Regions from separate parts of the Pseudomaricurvus sp. genome, predicted to be linked through region 2. Evidence: predicted binding sites of a transcription regulator. Region 2 holds the regulator's gene; each other region holds the start of a gene.
The links. The regulator sigma-54, encoded in region 2, starts transcription at its own class of promoters, with help from an activator protein. The targets are predictions, from matches to a motif close to TGGCACANNNNTTGCNNT.
Positions count from the first base shown of each region.

Region 1: a site for sigma-54 is predicted at 3,148-3,165, ahead of ACTG33_RS06115 (flagellar hook-length control protein FliK). Genes of this name have one in related genera too.
Region 3: a site for sigma-54 is predicted at 1,483-1,500, ahead of ACTG33_RS13140 (cytochrome ubiquinol oxidase subunit I). Genes of this name have one in related genera too.

Region 1 is NZ_CBFIHX010000030.1:1,468-6,879, forward strand. It holds gene fliM (flagellar motor switch protein FliM) at 1-521, opposite strand, end outside; gene ACTG33_RS06110 (flagellar basal body-associated FliL family protein) at 579-1,115, opposite strand; gene ACTG33_RS06115 (flagellar hook-length control protein FliK) at 1,402-3,078, opposite strand; gene ACTG33_RS06120 (Hpt domain-containing protein) at 3,274-3,606, opposite strand; gene ACTG33_RS06125 (ATP-binding SpoIIE family protein phosphatase) at 3,714-5,412, opposite strand, start outside.
Region 2 is NZ_CBFIHX010000002.1:18,661-24,072, reverse strand. It holds gene lptC (LPS export ABC transporter periplasmic protein LptC) at 1-535, shown strand, start outside; gene lptA (lipopolysaccharide transport periplasmic protein LptA) at 522-1,046, shown strand; gene lptB (LPS export ABC transporter ATP-binding protein) at 1,110-1,835, shown strand; gene ACTG33_RS00425 (RNA polymerase factor sigma-54) at 2,169-3,713, shown strand; gene hpf (ribosome hibernation-promoting factor, HPF/YfiA family) at 3,888-4,181, shown strand; gene ACTG33_RS00415 (PTS sugar transporter subunit IIA) at 4,203-4,652, shown strand; gene rapZ (RNase adapter RapZ) at 4,844-5,412, shown strand, end outside.
Region 3 is NZ_CBFIHX010000102.1:7,249-12,660, forward strand. It holds gene ACTG33_RS13140 (cytochrome ubiquinol oxidase subunit I) at 1-1,351, opposite strand, end outside; gene ACTG33_RS13145 (sigma-54 interaction domain-containing protein) at 1,625-2,983, opposite strand; gene ACTG33_RS13150 (MBL fold metallo-hydrolase) at 3,374-4,279, shown strand; gene ACTG33_RS13155 (Tll0287-like domain-containing protein) at 4,304-4,906, shown strand; gene ACTG33_RS13160 (HIT family protein) at 5,199-5,412, shown strand, end outside.

The DNA.
Region 1 (5,412 bases), on a different contig from region 2:
AAGTCGATCGGCATAACCGCTTTCCAGGCTTCGGCCAAATCCACAAACGCCTGATCCAGAACCATCTGAACAACACGTAACTCGGTCGGGGTGAATTCACGCCCTTCAATTTTTGCGTGGCGGCCATCACCACCAAAAAAGTTATCTACCAGCTTGAACACCAGCTTGGCATCCAGAATCACCAGTGCCGTCCCCCGCAATGGGCGAAACTTCACCATATTTAGACTGGTAGGCACATACAGTGTATGGACGTATTCGCCAAATTTTTGAATCTGTACACCGCCGGAAGACACGTCGGCAGACCGACGGAGCAGATTAAACATGCTGATGCGGGTATACCGGGCAAAACGCTCATTAATCATTTCGAGCGTTGGCATACGGCCACGGACAATTCGATCCTGACTGGTTAAGTCATAGGATTTGACCGCACCCGGATCCTCATCACTGCTGGTATCGACATCACCGTCGTCAACACCATGGAGCAGCGCATCAATCTCGTCTTGTGAAAGTAAGTCCTGCACACACTTGTCCTGTGTTAGTTCTTTCGATTTATTGACGGTTTACCAGTCGTTTGCTCACTACTGCATAACAAACGCGGTAAACAACACTTGCTCAACCCCCGGCTTACCGGTTTCTTGCTCCAGCAGCTTTTGCACTTCTCCAAGAGACTGCTGACGCAGCAGCTCTTTGCCTTCCGGAGTTTGCAGCTCGGCGTAATCCTGGCTACTGAAAAGCATTAACAGGCCGTTTTGCAACAAGGCACTGTGCTCTTCGATATCCGCCAACACCTCTGTATCTCTCATCATCAAGCTGATTTCAGCCTGTAAAAACCGCTGCCTCCCCCGGACATTGAAACTGATAATCATGGGAGGCTTCATCGGATAATAGATCGCCGGTTTTTTGACCTCTTCCGCAGCTTCAGCCCCGTCTTCCGAAGCCTGCTCACCATCGACAAGCTCCGCGCTTTCAGGATCATCAGACAACAACCCCAAAGCCATTAAGGTTCCCCCGGCAGACAACGCCATCAACACTACGCCAATAACGATTATTATGACGATCTTTTTCTTGCTGGTGGTGGTACCCAGTTCCTCGATATCGTCGTTCTCTTCTGCCATGTCAAAAACCTGTCGTTTATTCGCGATAAACATAGAACAGCAAGAGGCATGCCATACGCATACTCTAGCCACAAGATGGCCGTATTCAAAAAAGAAAGAGTGTTAGGGCAGCGTCTTTAAGCCCGAGAGAACGCAGATAACATTACGAGACAGAGAAGATGGAACGGGTAACTAGAAACTGCCGAAAAAGCTTCAGAGTCAAATAAACCAGCTCTGAAGCTTTCTCACACAGTAGTTCGGGGATAAGGATTAAACAAGTAACTTGGGATCAGCAAAGTGAATGCTATTAAACAAACTGATCAACAAGGCCCTGGGTGTGCTTAACCACAACAGATTCTGCCGGAGCATCACCTGCGGCGAGGACATCACCGCTACCGGCTGAATACCCCTCTTGTTGCTGTCTCTGCTGCTGGAAGGATTGATCAGACACATCCACATCCACCAAATTCAGCCCTTCAGCATCAAACTTTTCTCTCAGGCGCACAGCCGTCTGATCAAGCGCCTCACGCACAACTGCATGCTGACTGGCAAAACTCACACTGGCCTGATCCTGATTCAGCGTCACTCGCACCTGAAGCTGACCCAATTCCGGCGGATCCAGCTGAATTTCGGCGGACGTCAGGTTTTTAGTGGCCATAACCGCGACTTTTTCTGCAACAGTGTTATGCCACTCAGGCTGTCCTAACTCACCTTTATTGGTGGGCACGGTAAAATGAGCTGAACTTTGGGATGCAGCGGTCGGACGCGCATCATTACGCTGAGACGCTGCCAGCAATGGATTATCCCCTGCTCCCCCTCGCGTACCCTCTCGGAATGCATCTGTCTCCCCATCAGAGCTCAAGGCCCCCAAAGCCTGCTCAACAGCTTGTGCAGCTGCCCCGCCCGAAGACGACTGAGGAGAGCCCGATCCAGTACCAGTAGTATTTGCTGAAATCGCGCTGGCTAACAACGATTGCGACGGCCCATCACTACCCGCAGTTTGAGTCGCCGTCAGACTCCCCCCATCCGTTAGTACCTGTCCGTTCGTAGCAACAGCACCGCTCGCACCATAGGCGACTCCGTATGGCATACCGTTACCAACGCCATAGCTACCCAGCGACGAGGCGCCCGCAGGAATGAATGAAGACTGAGCAGCCAAGCCACCCGCAGCCGGATCACCCTGGCCGGTAAAGGCTGCAACCGCTGCTGCAATGGATTCCAGTGAAACCTCACCGGGTTTCAATTCCACCGGGGCATCATCTACAACCTCACCCATGCCACTGTTTTGCATCAGGCTGTTAGTTTGACGCTCTGCGACATCCGCCGCTTCAGGTACATCAGTCATGACAACCATCCGCTCAGACGCCGAGACGCCGTTAGAATCAGCGTGCTGGCCATCCATTCCGTCGAGTAGAGACTCTCTTGAAGTGGTTTCGGTTGGTGATTTATCGGCCACCTCAACCTCTATTCCTTCAGCAGAATCATGAAGACCGGTGGCTTTGGTCGATTGAGCCCCTATAGATCCTGCATTGGCCTCCAGCGCTTCAGGCGGCTGGGGCTTCCCATCCACTGGCTGATCAGAGTCAGCCAACCCACCTTCCTGCTGACGTGCCTCCAATCTGGCTTGTTGTCTATCTTCTTCCAGCTTAGATTCCTGCAGGCGGGCCTCCTGCTGCCTCTTCTCTTCCAGTCTGGATTCCTGTTGACTGGAGGCTTGCAGTTTCTCCTGACGCTGCTCTTCAAGCTGCCTCTGCTCCATTCGCTTGGCTTCAGCTCGCTCGGACTCAAGCCGCTTCTGCTCCTGCACCCGATCGGACATGTCCTGAGCGGCACTCTTTTTCTCAGATGCGTCACTGAGCAAGCGCTTAAACTCTATTTGCGAATCAGAAGCTATACTCCTGGAAGACACAGTTCCAAGGGACTTAACGCTGTCTGCCCGATTGGTCCCTATCGCAAAAGACACATTGGCGGTAGTCGAACTCATGGTCACTCTCTCATCGTCACAGCGGCAAGACTTTACCGCTTTGAGGCTATTTCGTTAACGAGAGAGGGAAATGCAAGGTCGATGCCAAAGATCATCAAACCGTGGTCTTTGGCTCATAGAATGGGGCTCATAGAATGGGGCTTATTCAATAGGGCTTTTGAATACATCGACGAGGCTAGACAGCCCTGAGAGAGACTAGACAGCCCTGAGAGCGGAAGTCACACGCTGAAACTCGGCTTCAATTCTCTCGAGAGTACTCGCAAGGTCTTCAGTTTGTTGCTGTTTAGCTTTTGTTTCCACATGGAAACACAGTTCGGACATAGTCGTAGCCCCAAGATTACCACTACTGCCTTTCAAGCTGTGGGCAGTCTGCCTCAGAGCATCGGCATCACCGGCAGCCAGTTGTTCACACAATTCGGGGATACGTACCTGACAATCGTCAAGAAAGGTAGTAACGAGCTCCTGAAAGTCCTCACCCATAACTTCCTTCAGCATAACAATGGTTTCTGTATCAATTACTTCGCTCATGATCACTCCTTCTAAAACGGCTCTAAGCCTTATTGTTATTTTAAATGTCCGGTTTTGTTATTCTAATCGTCTGAGAATGTTATTTTAATTGCCCGAACTTCGTTATTTTAATCATCTGAACTCCAGTGGAATGTGACTTCAACCTGATTTCCGAGATCATTGTAAGAAAGTGAATCACAGAGGGAGCGAAGAAGCGGTATTCCACGACCGCTGTATTCTTTTGACTCTAACGTGTTGTTGATATTTTCTTCGTGCTCAAAACCAGAACCGGAATCCTGCACCCGAATACTCAGTACACCCCCGTCGTCCTGTAACTGATGCTCAAGATCGAACCGAATAAACCCCTCTTGCAAGACCTCTACCCTTTTCACTCGCTCCAGATAATAGTGTTCAAATCCTTCCGGTGTCGCTTTCCAGGCAGATGGTAACGCTAATATGCCATGCTCTAAGGCATTGGAATAAAGTTCTGCCAAGATGGTATACAGCGTTCCACTATGTGTCCTCAAACCCGGCACTTCGACCAGGATATTCAGCAACAGAGGTAGAGGATCAAACATCCTCAGGGTTGAGGGTTTCAGCTCCAGACCGAGAGACCACTCAAGTAGCCCTCCGTAGCGATGGCGGGTCGCCTCATAGGGTTGCTTCAGTGCACGATCCGGATGATCCATTGTCAACTCAATCAATGAGAGATCATCGTCACGCTCCCCTTCTGCGTACTCATGCACAGCACTCAGAACTTTCTCAAAAATCCCGTCCTCTTCGGAACCTGAAGTTTTGTCTGAACCTGAGCCCGGATCGTTCTGAGCATGCTCTGTAAACAATTGCATCAACCGCTCTTCACCAAACATCTCACCCTGTCGATTACGGGATTCAATGATGCCATCAGACCACATATAGAGACGATCTCCCGGGGCCATCTCCAGACGCACACAGTCGTCTTTGAACGCTATATCATCAAGGACTCCCAACGGTAGATGGGTAGAGCGGATGGTATCCACCACACCGGTATCGGCACGATAGAGATAACATTCCGGCAAACCACCATTCCAGACTTTCACTGTGCCCTTGGCAAAATTCATGTCAACAATAGTGGCGCAGCAAAACACCCCCACCGGAAGGATTTGTTTTAACTTGAGGTTAATCTCCCGCAACACATCAACAAGGTTGAACCCCTTTTGAACCATGCCATAAAAAATGGACGCCAGAGGCATAGCGCCAATTGCAGCGGGTAGACCGTGTCCGGTAAAGTCTCCCAGTAACACCATCATGCTACCGGATGGCCGGACGGCTGCGACAATCACATCTCCGTTGAAAACCGCCAGAGGGGATAAAAAATACTTAACATTGGGCGCATCCATACAGCCTGTATGGGCAATGTTATCGAAAACTTGTTTGGCAACCACCTGCTCTTGGACGAGGTGCTGGTTGTGAGAGGAAATCTGATCCCGCTGCTCCTGCATCACACGGTGCATCACACGCATACGGGAAAATGCTTTGATTTTGGCCTGCAGAATCACCCGATTGTAAGGCTTGGATAAAAAGTCATCGCCACCGGCATCGAGACATTTTACCAGAGATTTGGTGTCGGTTAGTGAGGTAAGAAAGATGATGGGAACCATTTCCTCACCCGCCAGGGCTTTAATTTGGCGGGCGGCCCCAAAACCGTCGAGACGGGGCATCATGGCATCCAGTAAAATCAGATCTGGCCTGTGCTCCTGATAGGCATCCACCGCTTCCTGGCCATCACAGACGCTGATAACACGATGGCCTTCTTTTTTGACGATGGTCTCCAGAATTAGACGGTCA
Region 2 (5,412 bases):
TCTGGTGTTTTGGGATTCCCCACCGGAGACATTCCTGCCTCAGAAGCCCGAAACTCCGAAAACATCCAAACACCCGAGCAATATTGTGCACAACGCCGTTCGTCGTCGCTTTGACGAGAACGGCCAGTTGAGTTCGGTTTTTGTCGCGTCTGAAACCCGCTACTACCAAAAGAACCCCAAGCGACGCACAGCCAAAGACTACGCCGACCTCACCGCCCCGAAGCTGACAATGTATTCAGTGGACAAGCCGCCCACCACCATCGTGTCGAATACCGGAAAAGCCCGCAACAACGGCAACCTGGTTCAACTTTGGGGAGATGTGCACATCACTCGCACCGACACTCTGGGCCAATCCTCGGAACTCACAACGCCATATCTGGTCGTAAAACCAGAGAGGCAATACGCCGAAACTGACAAACCTGTTATCATCACCAGCCCCGGCAACACCACCCATGCCGTTGGTATGGAAGCGTACCTGAAAACAGACACTATAAAATTGCTATCCAACGTCCGAGGCATACATGATCCGCAATAAACTCGCCATTTCGCTTTTGTTATCCCTGACTCTGGGCGGGTTCAGCTCCACTCTTCTGGCACTGGAAAGCGACCGGGAGCAACCGATACACATCAGCTCTGACACCGCCGAGCGCAACGAAAAAAAGGGCATCACTACCTATACCGGCGAGGTACAGATGGATCAGGGCACCATGCGGATCAAAGCCGACAAGGTGGTGATTTACAGCATCAACAACGAGATTTCACGGGTTGTCGCCACCGGTGATCGCGCCCACTACCAGCAAATCCCCGAGCCCGACAAAGAAATGGTGATCGCCAAAGGCAAAACCATCGAATACCTGCTGGACACCGAAAAGCTGCACATCAGCGAAAACGCCTCGCTGCGTCAGGGCGATGGCACCACCCTGACCGGCAAAAAGATTGATTACGACATGAAATCTTCTGTGGTGAAAGCTCAGGGCAACAAAAGCACCACCAACCCAGACCGCATTCACATGACGATTCCTCCCAAAAGTGAGCGCAATCCCTAACAGTTAAAGCGCCACCGCACCGCCACACTGCCCAGCGCCGGATTTAAGGACAAGACCAACGCCATGCCCACACTCAACGCCCTGAACCTCGCCAAGAGCTACAAAAGCCGCCGTGTCGTTATCGACGTTTCCCTGTCGGTCAGCAGTGGCCAGATTGTCGGCCTGCTGGGTCCCAACGGGGCGGGCAAGACCACTTGCTTTTACATGATTGCCGGGCTGGTGGATGCCGATCAGGGCAAGGTCACTATTGATCAAAAGAACCTGACGCACCTTTCCATGCACGGACGGGCACGAGCGGGCATCGGCTACCTGCCACAGGAAGCCTCCGTATTCCGCAAGCTGACGGTCAACGACAACATTCTCAGTATTCTGGAAACCCGCAAGGACCTGAACCGCAAACAGCGCCAGGACAAACTCGATCAGTTGTTGCGAGAGTTTCACATCAGCCATATCCAGAATAGCCTCGGCATGGCGCTGTCCGGTGGTGAGCGTCGCCGGGTCGAAATCGCTCGCGCACTGGCCACCGACCCGGAATTCATCCGGCTGGATGAACCATTTGCTGGCGTCGACCCCATTTCCGTCAACGACATCAAGCACATTATTCAGCACCTGAAAGATCGCGGGATTGGCGTTTTGATTACTGATCACAACGTTCGCGAAACCCTCGATATTTGCGAGAAAGCCTACATCGTCAGCGAAGGCCACATTATTGCCGAAGGCACGCCGGAAACCGTTCTAGGCAACACGCAGGTCAGAGAGGTTTACCTCGGGCACCAATTCAGCTTATAGTGTGTTTTCTCAGGGCTAAAAGTGTGACCCCACACACAAAATTGTGGCCTCTGGCAAACAGCTTGGACAGCGCGTCCAACTAAGATCGACCACAACGCAGCCACCCGCTCCCAACATTCGCATTTCCTCCCAAGCAGGCAAGAAACAGGCATAAAACTTGCTTGTTTAAGTTGTTCTCCTCGGTTACTCTGGCTACACTTGCTCACCAACACGATCATTTCAATCGAGTCTGATCGTCGCAAGAATGGATTCTGCCGCACACATCACACAGCTCCACACTCGCTGACATTGCGGCAGAGCAGAGAAAGAATTCCTCAGTAGCCGTAGCCATACATGAAACAGTCGTTACAACTCAAGCTGGGTCAACAACTCACCATGACCCCCCAACTGCAGCAAGCCATCCGCCTGCTGCAGCTGTCGACGCTCGACCTTCAGGCCGAAATCCAGGAGGCGCTCGACTCCAACCCCATGCTGGAAGTCGGCGAAGACGACAATGCCGGTTCGGACACTCCCGACGAGAGCATCAACACCCCCAAAGATCAGCCCGAACAGAGCAGCACCAAAGATTCCGACAGCGAACCAGAACCCACCGCCAGCGCCCAGGAAGAGCAAAGTGGCGTCGACAGAAACAGCGATGACAGTCCCGAGGGCGACTGGGGAGACGCTATTCCGGAAGACCTGCCGGTAGACACCAGCTGGGACGATGTATACCAGTCAGGCCCTTCCGGCAGCGGCTTGTCAGCACCCGACAGCGAGGACAACGATTACGAAAGCCGGCGCGGCAGCGACGAATCCCTGCATCAGCACCTGATGTGGCAGCTCAACCTGACCCCCATGTCCGATCGGGACCAAGTCATAGCGATGGCGTTTATTGACGCTATTGAAGACACCGGCATGCTCAGCATGAACGCCGAAGAAATCCATGAAAGCCTGGTAGACGAGCTGGAAGAGCTCGAACTGGACGAAGTCTTTGCGGTGTTGCACAGACTGCAACAGTTTGACCCTCCCGGGGTCGCCAGTCAGGATTTGAGCGAATGCCTGCTAATCCAGCTGAATCAACTGCCAAAAACTACACCCTGCCGGGAAGATGCTAAACTCATAGTCAAAGACCACTTATTGTTGCTGGGCAGCCGCGATTACAAGCAGCTGATGAGAAAAACCAAACTCAAGGAAGCCCAGCTGCGAGATGCCATCATTTTGATTCAGAGCCTGAATCCACGTCCAGGGGACAGCATCTACAGTGGCGAGACCGAGTACGTAGTACCCGATGTATTTGTGACCAAACAGGATGACCGCTGGACTGTGAATCTGAATCCCGACATCGCACCCAAATTGCGTATCAATGATACCTACGCCTCAATGGTCAAGCGGGCGGACACCAGCAGTGACAACTCCTTCTTACGCGACAACTTGCAGGAAGCCCGCTGGTTCCTCAAGAGCTTGCAAAGCCGCAACGAGACCCTGCTGAAAGTCTCTACCTGTATCGTCGAAAAACAGCGCGGCTTTCTCGATTATGGCGCCGAGGCCATGAAACCGCTGGTTCTGCACGACGTGGCCGAAATTGTCGGCATGCACGAGTCCACCATTTCCCGGGTCACCACTCAAAAGTACATGCACACGCCTCAGGGCATCTTTGAGCTGAAATACTTCTTCTCAAGCCATGTGAGTACTGACTCAGGCGGCGAATGCTCATCCACAGCAATCCGTGCCATCATCAAAAAACTGGTGGCGGCTGAGAGCCCCCAAAAACCGTTAAGTGATAGCAAAATCACCACATTACTCGCCGAACAGGGCATTAAGGTGGCCAGACGCACCATCGCCAAGTATCGGGAGTCTTTAGGAATACCCGCGTCCAACGAGCGTAAGCGATTGGTCTGAGCAGCTGTTGACCGCAACACAAGTCCGCTGCAGCCGGTACTGGTCGCCCACTCGGGATAAAGGTTAAAGTCCTGCCTGTCAGGGCCTCGACAGCACCAACACAGCTGGTGCTAGTAGCCAAAGCTGTATGACAAGCGATTCAATACCGACGTTTCACGACAAGAGGAGCAACGCATGCAAATCAACATCAGTGGACACCATGTTGAACTGACAACTGCCATTAAAAACTACGTCAACACCAAACTAGATCGCCTCGAAAGACACCACGACCGAATTACCAGTACCAACGTCATACTATCTGTTGATAAACTACGCCAAAAGGCAGAAGCCTCAGTGCACGTGAGCGGCAAAGACTTCTTCGCAGACAGCGAGTCCGAAGACCTCTACGCCGCCATCGACATGTTGGCCGACAAGCTCGACCGCCAACTCATTAAACACAAAGAAAAGATGCGAAATCATCACCGCTAATTTATGGAAGTAAGATCATTTTTGTCTCAACATCGCACCTACTGCGGTGTTGAGGCCAGCAGCAAAAAACGCGCTCTGCAAGTCATCTCCCAACTGATTGCCGAAGACCAGCCGACTCTTAACGCCGATGAGATCTTCACCAGTCTGATCTCTCGGGAGCGGCTTGGCACAACCGGTCTGGGCGGTGGCATTGCTATTCCTCACTGCCGCATCAACAATTGCGCCAACACCGTTGGTGCTTTGATTCAGTTACAAAGCCCCATCGACTATGAATCCATCGACGGCCAACCCGTGGACATCCTGTTTGCCCTGATTGTTCCCGAGGAGGCTCACGACGAACATCTGAAAACTCTGGCCGCGATTGCCGAACAACTGCACCATCCCGACTATTTGCAGAATCTTCGCGACGCCAGCGACACCCAAAGCCTCTACCTGGCAGCCACCGAACAAGACGCCAGCGCGCCCCTCTGATGGCGCAGGGACGCGGTTTTGTAATCTACCCAAAGTAAGGTACCTTTAGAGTATTGCTCGTGGTGTTGTATCAATTGATACTCCTCCTTCAAAGGCCGTGCGTCCTGATGAGGCCATAACGCCCCAATAAGAAAGCACCCGGATAAAACGAGCACCCTGAAATATTGATAGTCGACGAGGCAGAAAATCCCATGCGTTTAGTTGTAATTAGCGGCCGCTCCGGCTCGGGGAAAAGCACAGCCTTGCACGTGCTTGAGGATGTCGGTTTTACCTGTATTGATAACTTGCCTGCCTCTTTACTGCCATCGCTGGTTCGACAGTTGGATCAGCATCCCCAGAGCCAGTCATTTGCCGTCAGTATTGACGCACGCAACACCTGGCAGGATCTTCAGGAGTTTCCCGAGTTTTTGTCGCAAGCCAAGATTCCCGGCTTGCAGTGCGAAATTCTGTTTCTGGATGCCCGCAGCCCCATTTTGATTCAGCGTTTCAGCGAAACCCGACGCAAGCACCCTCTCAGCGGACAGACAACCGATCTCAAACAGGCAATCGCTCTTGAGAGAAAATTTCTCGAGCCCATCGCCAACTCTGCCGATCTGACCATCGACACCAGCGGCCTTAGCCTGCATCAGTTACGAGACCTGGTGAAACAGCGCATTGTCGGTAATACAGGTCCCGGGATGGCGCTGTTATTTCAGTCCTTTGGCTTCAAGCGCGGCATTCCGGTGGATGTTGATCAGGTGTTTGACGTACGCTGCCTGCC
Region 3 (5,412 bases), on a different contig from region 2:
GCTGGCGACCAAACTCTGCCACAAACCAGCCAGCTTCAGACGCAATCCAGGGCAACGGTAAACTGTACAGTGCCGCTTTCAGTAGCCAGCGAGGCTTGGTGATTTTATGTTGCGTGCTGTAATAAAACGCCGCCAGAAACAGGCCCAACATCAAGAAGCCCGACAACACCATTAAGCGGAAGCTGTAAAACAGCGGTGCCACCGGTGGAATGCTGTAGTCTACCGCGCGCTGCAACGCCTGCTCCGAAGGCTGGGTAATGTCCTCGGCAAACGGTTGCAACAACATGGCATAGCCCAGGTTGGTTTTGTTAATTTCATAGATGTCGATCTGCTCTTGCGTAGCCGTCCCTTCACGCACACGGTACAAATGCTCATAGGCTTTGATACCGGAGAGAATCCGCTCGCGGTGTTCTTCCTTGAGTTCTTTGATGCCTTTCACCTCTTCATCCAGTGACCGCGTGGCGATAATCCCCATGGCCCAGGGTATTTGAATCGCGAAGTCCGTGGTCTCAGTCTCATCGTTGGGGATACCAAAGACGGTGAAGGGTGCGGGTGCCGGATGGGTGTCATACTCCGCTTCGACTGCGGCCAGCTTAACTTGCTGAACGTCGCCCAGCTCATAGCCGCTTTCGTCGCCCAGAATGATCACCGACAACACCGAAGCCAGACCAAAGCTGGAGGCAATGGCAAAGGAGCGACGGGCAAACGCAATGTGTTTATGATTCAGCAGATAGTAGCTGGAAATCGCCAGCACAAAGATAGCGCCGGTGGTATAGCCTGCAGAGACGGTGTGCACAAATTTGACCTGCGCCACCGGATTGAAAAGCACCTCGGCAAAGCTGGTCATTTCCATACGCATGGATTCCATATTAAATTCAGAACCCACCGGATATTGCATCCAGCCGTTGGCAATCAAAATCCACAACGCCGAAAAATTGGAACCCAACGCCACAAGCCAGGTGGTCATTAAGTGTTTCACTTTGGACATTTTATCCCAGCCAAAGAAAAACAAACCCACAAATGTCGATTCGAGGAAGAACGCCATCAAACCTTCAATCGCCAGCGGCGCACCAAAAATATCACCCACGTAGTGTGAGTAGTACGACCAATTCATTCCGAACTGAAATTCCATGGTCAGCCCTGTGGCGACGCCGATGGCAAAGTTAATCCCAAACAGCTTGCCCCAAAACTGGGTCATCTGTTTGTAAATCTCTTTACCCGTCATCACATAAACCGACTCCATGATCGCAAGCAGGAAGCTCAACCCCAATGTGAGTGGCACAAAGATAAAGTGGAACATCGCTGTCAGTGCAAATTGCCAGCGCGATAGCTCTACCAACGTATCGCTCATAAAATGCCTCCTTGGTGCATGAATAAAACCCGTAGCCAGCGTTTTGGTAAAACCGGCGCGCCCAGAAAAGCCCTCTGAGACTATTGATCATAGTCAATTCTCACAGGAGGGAACTTTCTGCTCAATGGAGCAAACCACAAACTGTGCCAACCCTGATAAGAATGGTTAACTTATTGATAAATAAAGAGATTTAACGGTCTCTAACATTTTCTCAACAGCCGCACGCCGCCGGCCCGCCAAAACTGGCAAGCCTACTGTCAGATATGACAAACATCAGTCAGCGGATTCCCGCTCAAGCTTGCGATACAGAGAGCGCACACTGATCCCGGCCACCTGAGCTACCCGTTCTTTATCTCCCTGCAAATCCCGCATGAGCTGTTGCAGATAGTGTTTCTCGACGGTTTTCAAATCCCGGTGGGATGTGTTCTGTACACAATCAGCCTCTACATCACCCCCGGCTTGAGACTTCTGCGGATGGCTCTCCTCACCATAGACCAGACTTTCCGACATGATGTCTACATCAATGACATTGCTGTCCGACAACACCAGCGCACGATAAAGGATATTGCGCAGCTCGCGAATATTGCCCGGGAAATCCCAGCTTTTAAGCACCGAAAAGGCGGACTGGGTTAAGCGATAATGTGTGTCTGGGCTTAAATTGTGAAGAAGCAGGCTGCACAGCTCCTGTAGATCTTCCTTCCTGTGCCGCAATGCCGGAATTCGCACAGGAAACACATTGATACGGTAGTACAGATCTTCCCGAAAGAGCCCTTGGGCAATTAACTCGGGGATATTTTTGTGGGTCGCACAAATCAAACGAAAGTTGGCGTGTTTTACCTCCGATGAACCCACCGGGCGATAGGTACGGCTCTCCAACAAACGCAGTAACTTAACCTGCATCGACATAGGCACATCACCAATCTCATCGAGAAATAACGTGCCGCCCTCGGCCGCCACGATCAGGCCGGTTCGATGGCTGGACGCACCGGTAAACGCACCTTTGACATGACCAAACAGTTCACTTTCAAACAGGGTATCGGTTAATCCGGCACACTCAAGAGTGACCAGTGATTTGTCACTGCGATGGCTGTTGCTGTGAATCGCCTGCGCTGCCAACTCCTTGCCGGTGCCCGATTCACCCAGCAGCAACACCGAGGCATCGGTCTCGCTGACCTTGGCTATTTTGTGCATCGTGCGAGTAAACGCTTTACTGCTACCCACCATGCGGTTACTCGTTCCATGATCGCTGCCCGCGCTCACACTTTTCAGCAGTTCAATATAGAAGCGCGGCGTACCATCCTCGGCCAATATCGGCAGCATCTCGACATCGACATACTCTTTACCCCGGGGCGTCTGATGCACATGAAGAATACGCTCCTTCTTCCCTGAGGCCTTCGCTGCACGCATGGGACAATCTTCTCCCGACTCGTCACAGGGTTTGGAATAGGCATGGGATACCGAAAAACAGCGCGGCTGTTGCTCCAGCTCAATGTCTCCGAAGTGCTGAGTGTAGTGGCTGTTGTAAGCCAGAATTTGATAGTCGGGCGCGACCAGAATAGCCGGGCATTCAAACCCCTCAAGCAGCATGCCTAAATCACCCTGCCGTGACCCATCACTGGAAATCAATTGCATGCTGTCTCTCTGTACCCAATGGTTTTGTGGTCAGCGTTCACGGTCTTGTAATCCGCTTCATACTTGCCAAAAACGGCAAAAACCACTGCCAATATTGGCGATCCCCCTAACGATGTACAAGCAAAAGTCCGACAAACACATAAAACCTTGTTTTAAATCAAGCCATTACGCAAACACCGCAACGCTGGCCCAAACCTTGCTCCATCGTAAGCCACAGTAAATCAACGATGGGTTTGACCCAGGCAGGCACCTGACTAGAGTTAATGAGCTATCCGTTATTTGAAAAGTTATCCGTTATTTAAGAACACATAAATGAACAGTGAATGACTGAGCGCTAAAAAACGGACTGACCCCAACCGTGCACCGCAAAGCCGTGAGCGAGAATTGATGATGAGCGATTCAACCCAACAGACCCAAACCGAGATAAAACACCAGTTAAAACCCGACGTCCTGGCGTTTTTTGACAGCGACACCAATACGTTGTCTTACGTGGTTAAAGATCCCCAAAGCCAACAATGCGCCATTATCGATCCCGTGCTCAACTTCGATTACGCTTCAGGCAGCGTCAGTTACGCAGGGGCTGATGCCATTATTGACCACATCCAAAAACACCAGTTACAGGTCAGCTGGCTGATTGAAACCCATGTCCACGCAGATCATCTGTCCTCGGCGCCTTATATACAGGAGAAACTGGGCGGCACCTTAGCCATCGGCGAGCACATCCGCACAGTACAGGACACCTTCGGCAAAGTGTTTAATGCCGGCACCGACTTCGAACGTGACGGTTCCCAGTTTGACCATCTCTTCAAGCACAACGAGACCTACCATATTGGTCAACTCGAGTGTCACGCAATACACACCCCCGGCCATACACCCGCGTGCATGGCGCATATTATCGGCGACGCCATTTTTGTCGGTGACACGCTGTTTATGCCCGATGCCGGAACCGCACGTGCCGATTTCCCCGGCGGGGACGCCGCCACACTCTACAACTCGGTTCAGCGTCTGATGGATTATCCCAATCACTACCGCATGTATATGTGTCACGACTACTGTCCCGACGGCCGCGAACTGGAGTATCAAACCACCGTCGGAGAACAACGGCGCAACAACATCCATATCGGCGAAGGCAAAAGCAAATCGGCCTTTGTGGCCATGCGTGAAGAGCGAGACAGCACACTGGACATGCCACGCCTGATTTTGCCCTCACTGCAAGTCAATATGCGGGCGGGTCAGTTTCCTGCCGCAGAAGACAACGATCAGATTTATTTAAAAGTACCGATCAATGCTTTTTAACACACGCTCAAGAGTCTAAACATTATGCACAACACACACGTTCACAACACGATTAGAGGTTTAAGCCTGAAGCTGGGTTCAAGACTGACGCTGGGTTTAAGCGTCATCCTCGGCTTAAGCACCGCCACTCTGGCCAGTGCGTCTGACCAAGAGGACATCCAGCAGGCCCGCCAGGCCACCGCCGAACTGCAGCGCCAACTGGGCTCACAATTGAAGGCCGCGCTGTCAGAAGGGGGGATTGCGCAAGGCATCAAAGTTTGCGCCGAAGCCGCTCCCAGCATTGCCGCAAACCTCTCAAGCCAGTACCAAAAAGCCGTGGGCCGAACCGCACTGCGTACCCGCAACCCCAACAACGCCGCCACCGAAGCACAGCAAGCGGTTCTGGAAACCTTCCAACAGGACATCCAAAACCAAAAAAACCCAAAAGAGCTGGAGCACTTCTCAGTACGGGAGGACGGAACCAAACTCTACATGCGCCCCATCGTCACACAGCCGCAATGCCTCGCCTGCCACGGCGACATCAGCGACAGTCGACGGGCAGAGATTCACCAGTATTACCCTCACGACCAGGCCACCGGGTTCAAAGCCGGCGAACTGCGCGGGGCCTTTGTGGTGACTTGGGAATAACCTTCATCGCGAAGTCCCATATTCGCCGGACCCAGGGTCATCGCTACTCCGGGGGACCCTGAGCCCTGAGCTAGTCGAAGCATCAAAGGGCCACCCACCAACCCCGGTTCACCCTAAGTGCTGAGCTTGTCGAAGCATCGAGGGCCACCCACCAACCCCCCGTTCGCCCTGAGCCCGTCGAAGGGCCACCCACCAAACGTGACACAGTTCAAAGTTTTTGCCCCGCTGCCGATTAGTACGTTAGTATGAACCACTCAGGACAGCTCCCGAAATATCGTGCACAGGACGCACCATGGATGCATCACCCACATGCCCCTTTTGCGGCATACATCAGACTCCCGACGACTCTCGCCTTCTGCAGAGCAACGAACACGCGTTTCTGATCCGTGATGGCTACCCCGTGTCCGAAGGCCACAGCCTGATCATTCCCCGCCGCCATACCGGCTCCTTTTTTGACCTGACACCCGCCGAGCAGGAAGCCATGTTTGCCTTGCTGGAACAGGCCA